Regions from separate parts of the Pseudomonas sp. 18-147 genome, predicted to be linked through region 2. Evidence: predicted binding sites of a transcription regulator. Region 2 holds the regulator's gene; the other holds the start of a gene.
The links. Region 2 encodes sigma-54, which starts transcription at its own class of promoters, with help from an activator protein. Its sites were predicted from a motif close to ANTGGCATNNANNTTGCTNT; they were not measured.
Positions count from the first base shown of each region.

Region 1: the regulator sigma-54 is predicted to act here: its motif matches at 1,848-1,867, upstream of glnA (glutamate--ammonia ligase).

Region 1 is NZ_CP182296.1:6,069,101-6,072,514, reverse strand. Features, by position in the region: gene ACM0M4_RS28630 (hypothetical protein) at 1-191, opposite strand, end outside; gene glnA (glutamate--ammonia ligase) at 339-1,748, opposite strand; gene thiI (tRNA uracil 4-sulfurtransferase ThiI) at 2,085-3,414, shown strand, end outside.
Region 2 is NZ_CP182296.1:5,274,882-5,278,295, reverse strand. Features, by position in the region: gene ptsN (PTS IIA-like nitrogen regulatory protein PtsN) at 1-434, opposite strand, end outside; gene hpf (ribosome hibernation-promoting factor, HPF/YfiA family) at 448-756, opposite strand; gene ACM0M4_RS25070 (RNA polymerase factor sigma-54) at 834-2,327, opposite strand; gene lptB (LPS export ABC transporter ATP-binding protein) at 2,553-3,278, opposite strand; gene lptA (lipopolysaccharide transport periplasmic protein LptA) at 3,278-3,414, opposite strand, start outside.

The DNA of each region.
Region 1 (3,414 bases), 790 kb from region 2:
GGCGCCAGCAGCGCGCCGCAGTAACGCCGCAGGTCGCGGCTGTCGATGTCGCCGCAATCCCCGCTGTCGCCGCGTTCCAGTGCGTTGCACATGCGCCGCAGGTCGCGGTCGTGGATATCGCGGCATTCGGTGCCGGCCTGGGCGGGCAGGCTGAGGATGGCGGCAAGCAGGAGCCAGAGAGAGTGACGCATGGACGGTCCTTATCCTTGGGGCGGGGAGCGCGGCAAGTCTAACCGAACGGCGCGGCGAACTTTGCGTTTCTCCATGGGCCGGCCCATAAAAAAGGCCTCCCGAAGGAGGCCTCAAGAGGGTGACTCGTTGTTATAGGAAAGGGTGGATCAGACGCTGTAGTACAGGTCGTATTCCAGCGGGTGCACGAAGGTGCGCACCTTGATCTCTTCTTCGCTCTTCAGCTCGATGTAGGCATCGATGAACTCGTCGGTGAACACGCCGCCCTTGGTCAGGAACGCGCGGCCCTTGTCGAGCTCTTCCAGCGCCTCTTTCAGGCTGCCGCAAACCTGCGGGATTTCCTTCGCCTCTTCCGGCGGCAGGTCGTACAGGTTCTTGTCGGCGGCATCGCCGGGGTGGATCTTGTTCTGGATGCCGTCCAGGCCGGCCATCAGCAGCGCGGCGAAGGCCAGGTAGGGGTTGGCTGCCGGGTCCGGGAAGCGCGCTTCGATACGGCGGGCCTTCGGGCTGGATACGTAGGGGATACGGATCGAGGCGGAACGGTTGCGCGCCGAGTAGGCCAGCATCACCGGAGCTTCGAAGCCCGGGACCAGGCGCTTGTAGGAGTTGGTCGAGGGGTTGGTGAAGCCGTTCAGGGCCTTGCCGTGCTTGATGATGCCGCCGATGAAGTACAGGGCGGTCTCGGACAGGCCGGCATAGCCTTCGCCGGCGAAGGTGTTCTTGCCGTCCTTGGAGATCGACATGTGCACGTGCATGCCCGAACCGTTGTCGCCGTACAGCGGCTTCGGCATGAAGGTCACGGTCTTGCCGTAGGCGTCGGCGACGTTGTGCACGCAGTACTTCAGGGTCTGCACTTCGTCGGCCTTGGCGACCAGGGTGTTGAACTTCACGCCGATCTCGTTCTGGCCGGCGGTTGCCACTTCGTGGTGGTGGACTTCGACCACCAGGCCCATTTCTTCCAGGGCGTTGCACATGGCGGTGCGGATTTCATGGTCGTGGTCGACCGGCGGTACCGGGAAGTAGCCGCCCTTCACGCCCGGGCGATGGCCCTTGTTGCCGGACTCGATGTCGGCGTCGGTGTTCCAGGAAGCCTGCTCGGAGAAGATCTTGAACATCGAGCCGGAGATGTCGGACTTGAACTTCACTTCGTCGAAGATGAAGAACTCCGGCTCCGGGCCGACGAACACGGTGTCGCCGATGCCGGTGGACTTCAGGTACTCCTCGGCGCGCTTGGCGATGTTGCGCGGGTCGCGCTCGTAGCCTTGCATGGTGCTCGGCTCGATGATGTCGCAGACCAGGATCAGGGTCGGCTCTTCGGTGAACGGATCGAGGACGGCGGTGCTGTCGTCCGGCATCAGGATCATGTCGGAGGCTTCGATGCCTTTCCAGCCGGCGATGGAGGAGCCGTCGAACATCTTGCCGGCTTCGAAGAACTCATCGTCCAGCGCGTCGCGAGCCGGCATGGTGACGTGTTGCTGCTTGCCCTTGGTATCGGTGAAGCGCAGGTCTACCCACTTCACGTCATGGTCTTTGATCAGTTGGTGCGACTTGTACGACATGCTGTCCTCCAGGAGGGATTAGAGCTGGGAGCTTTTTCTGTGCCCCAGTATCGGGTGATGCCGGCCGGAATACACCGCCAGGGCAACCTGCCTCACAAGTGAGCAAGTTGCGTGCCAGTGCCCGGAATCGGGCAGGGCCCCATGTTTGGCGGGGCCAGGTCTTCTTCAGGGTAGCTGGGCGGCCTTCGGGTGCACCGTTATGGTGCTCCATGTTGGTGCATCATTCCATTTTGGTGCAGCAAAAATAACTGTGCATATTTCTGCTCAATACGTGAGCAATTTCAGATATAATTCCGCCCCTTTTTTTCCGTCGCCCCGCGCGTTCGCGTCCCTCGCATGAAACTCATCGTCAAGACCTTCCAGGAAATCACCATCAAGAGCCGGCCGGTGCGCAAGCGCTTCATCCGGCAGTTGGCGAAGAACATCCGCGCGGTGCTGCGCGACCTGGACCCGGAGCTGAAGGTCGAGGGCGAGTGGGACAACCTGGAGGTAGAGACCGCCGTGGTCGACGCCAAGGCCAGGCGCGAGATGATCGAGCGCCTGACCTGCACCCCGGGCATCGGTCATTTCCTCGAGGTCCACGAGTATCCGCTGGGCGATTTCGACGACATCCTCGCCAAGTGCAAGGCGCATTTCGGCGACCAGTTGGCCGGCAAGACCTTCGCCGTGCGCTGCAAGCGCGCCGGCAAGCACGCGTTCACCTCGATGGAGGTGGAGCGTTACGTCGGCAGCGGCCTGCGCCGCGAATGCGGGGCTGCCGGGATCGACCTGAAGCAGCCGGAAGTCGAGGTGCGGATGGAAATCCGCCTCGACCGCCTGTTCGTCATCCATCGCCAGCATCCGGGCCTGGGCGGCTATCCGCTGGGCGCGCTGGAACAGGTGCTGGTGCTGATGTCCGGCGGCTTCGACTCGACCGTGGCGGCCTACCAGATGATGCGCCGCGGGATGATCAGCCACTTCGTGTTCTTCAACCTCGGCGGGCGCGCCCACGAACTGGGGGTGATGGAAGTCGCCCACTACCTGTGGGAGAAGTACGGCCGCTCGCAGCGCGTGCTGTTCGTCAGCGTGCCGTTCGAGGAAGTGGTCGGCGAGATCCTCACCAAGGTCGACGACAGCTATATGGGCGTGACCCTCAAGCGCATGATGCTGCGCGCCGCCAGCCGCGTGGCCGAGCGCCTGGAGCTGGACGCGCTGGTGACCGGCGAGGCGATCTCCCAGGTGTCCAGCCAGACCCTGCCGAACCTCTCGGTGATCGACCGGGTTACCGACACCCTGGTGCTGCGCCCGCTGATCGTCAGCCACAAGCAGGACATCATCGACACCGCCCGGCAGATCGGCACCGCCGAGTTCGCCCGGCACATGCCGGAATACTGCGGGGTGATCTCGGTGAACCCGACCACCCAGGCCAAGCCCTACCGCGTCGAGCACGAAGAGTCGAAATTCGACATGGCGGTGCTCGAGCGCGCCCTGGAGCGCGCCACCCAGCGCACCGTCGACCGGGTGATCGACGAACTCGGCCAGGACCTGCAGGTGGAAGAGGTCGGCGAGGTGCTGCCCGGTCAGATTGTCATCGATATCCGCCATCCTGATGCCCAGGAAGACGAACCCCTGGCCCTGGAAGGCGTCGAAGTCCAGGCGCTGCCGTTCTACGCGATCAACAGCCGCT
Region 2 (3,414 bases):
TGATAAAGCGCTTCGGCAGTGGGAGCGCTGCGCAGGCGGTCGCGTACGTCGGCACGGTCGAGCATGGCGGCGATCTGCCGGAGCAGTTCGAGATGTTCTTCGGTCGCGGCCTCCGGTACCAGCAAGACGAAGAGCAGGTCGACCGGCGCGCCGTCCAGCGCGTCGAAGTCCACGGGAGCATCCAGGTGCAGCACGGCGCTGATGGGGCTCTGGCAGCCAGACAGGCGGCAGTGCGGAATGGCGATGCCATTGCCGAAACCGGTGGAGCCGAGTTTTTCCCGGGCCACCAGGTTTTCGAAGATGGTCTGGGCGTCGAACTCCGGCAGCTCCCTGGCTACCAGGTTGGCGATTTGTTCGAGTACGCGTTTCTTGCTGCCGCCCGGCACGTTCACGAGGGAACGGCCGGGGGTCAGGATTTGCTCAAGTCGGATCATAGGGGAGGGGAGATCAGCGGGCGCCTACGCCTTGCTGCCGTTCGAGATACTTCTCTTTGTGTTTGATCAGTTGACGGTCGAGTTTGTCGATCAGCAGGTCGATGGCCGCGTACATGTCCTCATGTTCCGCATTGGCTACGATCTCGCCACCGGCGATGCGCAGGGTGGCTTCGATCTTCTGCTTCAGTTTCTCGACCTCCATGATCACCTGAACATTGGTGATCTTGTCGAAATGGCGCTCCAGACGGCTCAGTTTCTCGCCGACATAGTCGCGCAGGGCGTCGGTCACATCCAGTTGATGGCCACTGATGTTGACTTGCATACCGCGTTCTCCTTGTTGCCCGTGTGTAAGTGGCAGGTTAGCAACCTGCCTCCGGAACACCTTGGCGTGGATCAACGTCACACCAGTCGCTTGCGCTCGCTCGAAGGGGCTATGCCCAGGGATTCGCGGTATTTGGCGACGGTGCGGCGAGCCACTTGAATGCCCTGTGCCTCCAGTAAACCAGCGATCTTGCTGTCGCTCAATGGCTTTTTCGCATTTTCCGCGGCCACCAGTTTCTTGATGATCGCGCGGATCGCGGTGGACGAGCATTCCCCGCCTTCGGCGGTACTGACGTGACTTGAAAAGAAATATTTCAGCTCGAAAATGCCGCGCGGCGTATGCATGTATTTCTGCGTGGTGACCCGCGAAATGGTCGATTCGTGCATGCCCACCGCTTCGGCGATGTCATGCAGGACCAGCGGCTTCATGGCTTCTTCGCCGTAGTCGAGGAAACCGCGCTGGTGCTCGACGATCTGGGTGGCGACCTTCATCAGCGTTTCGTTGCGGCTCTGCAGGCTCTTGATGAACCAGCGGGCTTCCTGCAACTGGTTGCGCATGAAGGTATTGTCGGCGCTGCTGTCGGCGCGGCGGACCATGCCGGCGTAGGTGGCGTTGACGCGCAGGCGCGGCATCGCCTCCTGGTTCAGCTCGACCAGCCAGCGCTCGTTGTCCTTGCGCACGATGACGTCGGGGACGATGTATTCGGCTTCGCTCGATTCGATCTGCGAACCGGGCCGGGGATGCAGGCACTGGATCAGCTCGATGACCTGGCGCAGTTCGTCTTCCTTGAGCTTCATGCGCCGCATCAATTGGCTGTAGTCGCGGCCGCCGAGCAGGTCGAGGTAGTCGGATACCAGGCGCAGCGCTTCGTTCAGCCAGGGCGTGGTGGACGGCAACTGGCGCAGTTGCAGCAGCAGGCACTCGCGCAGGTTGCGGGCGCCGATGCCGGCGGGTTCCAGTTGCTGGATGCGGCGCAGCACGACTTCCACTTCGTCGAGCTCGACGTCCAGTTCCGGATCGATGGCGGCGAGGATTTCTTCGAGGGACTCTTCGAGGTAGCCATCGTTGTTGATGCTATCGATGATGGTCACCGCGATCATCCGATCGGTGTCCGACATCGGTGCCAGGTTGACCTGCCAGAGCAGGTGGCTGTGCAGGCTCTCGCCGCTGCTGGTGCGCGCGGTGAAGTCCCACTCGTCATCGTCGTTGCTGGGCAGGCTGCTGGCGCTGGTCTGGTAGATGTCTTCCCAGGCGGTATCCACCGGCAACTCGCTGGGTATGCGTTCGCTCCACTGGTCGTCGTCGAGGCTTTCGACGCTGGGCGTGGCGCTTTCCTGGAGGGGGCTCTCCTGGGGCGCGCTGGCCGCCTGTTCGGCGCCATCGGCGAGAGGGTCGCTGTTGTCGAAATCGTCGCCGTCTTCCTGGCGTTCGAGCATGGGATTGGATTCCAGCGCTTCCTGGATTTCCTGCTGGAGGTCCAGGGTGGATAGCTGGAGGAGGCGTATGGCCTGTTGCAGCTGCGGCGTCATCGTCAGCTGCTGGCCCATCTTGAGGACTAGCGATGGTTTCATGGCTGAGGGCTTAGTACCTTATTCGCTGGTACCGGATGGCACCATCCACTACTACGGGTGCCGAGGTGGCGGCACCGCCAGGAAGCAAATTATATGCCTGAATTTTCGTACTTTGCCTAGGGTTGCTCTGAATAAATCATCCGCTCCAGGCGGCACTCGTGGTTGCGAAACCGCGGGCGAGCGGAACCGCTCCGGCGAGGCCGGAGGGCGCGCTAGGAGATTTCTTCAGAGGCGGAACTCGTGCCCCAGGTAGACTTCCTTGACCAGGTCGTTGGCGAGGATGCTCTCGGCATCCCCTTCCGCGATCAACTGCCCATCATTGACGATATACGCCGTTTCACAGATGTCCAGGGTCTCGCGGACGTTGTGGTCGGTGATGAGGATGCCGATACCCTTCGCCTTGAGGTGATGGATGATCTGCTTGATGTCGCCGACCGAGATCGGGTCCACGCCGGCGAAGGGCTCGTCGAGGAGGATGAATTTCGGCGCGCTGGCCAGGGCGCGGGCGATTTCCACCCGGCGTCGTTCGCCGCCGGACAGGCTCATGCCGAGGTTGTCGCGGATGTGGTGGATGTGGAATTCCTGCAGCAGGCCTTCCAGGGCTTCCTTGCGACCGTTGCGATCGAGGTCGCTGCGGGTCTCGAGGATCGCCATGATGTTGTCGGATACCGACAGCTTGCGGAAGATCGAGGCTTCCTGCGGCAGGTAGCCGATGCCGGCCCGGGCGCGCCCGTGCATCGGCAGGTGGGTGACGTTCTGCTCGTCGATGCGGACCACGCCCTGGTCGGCCTGGACCAGGCCGACGATCATGTAGAAGCAGGTGGTCTTGCCGGCACCGTTCGGACCGAGCAGGCCGACGATCTGCCCGCTATCGATGGACATGCTGACGTCGCGGACGACTTGCCGGCCTTTATAGCTTTTGGCCAGGTGCTGGGCTTTGAGCGTTGCCATTACTGGGCCTTTTTCTTCGGCTGGATGACCATGTCGATGCGCGGGCGCGGGCTGGTCACCTGGGAGCCGGTGGCACGACCCGCGTTGACGATCTGGCGCTGGGTGTCGTAGACGATCTTCTCGCCTTCGAAGGTGT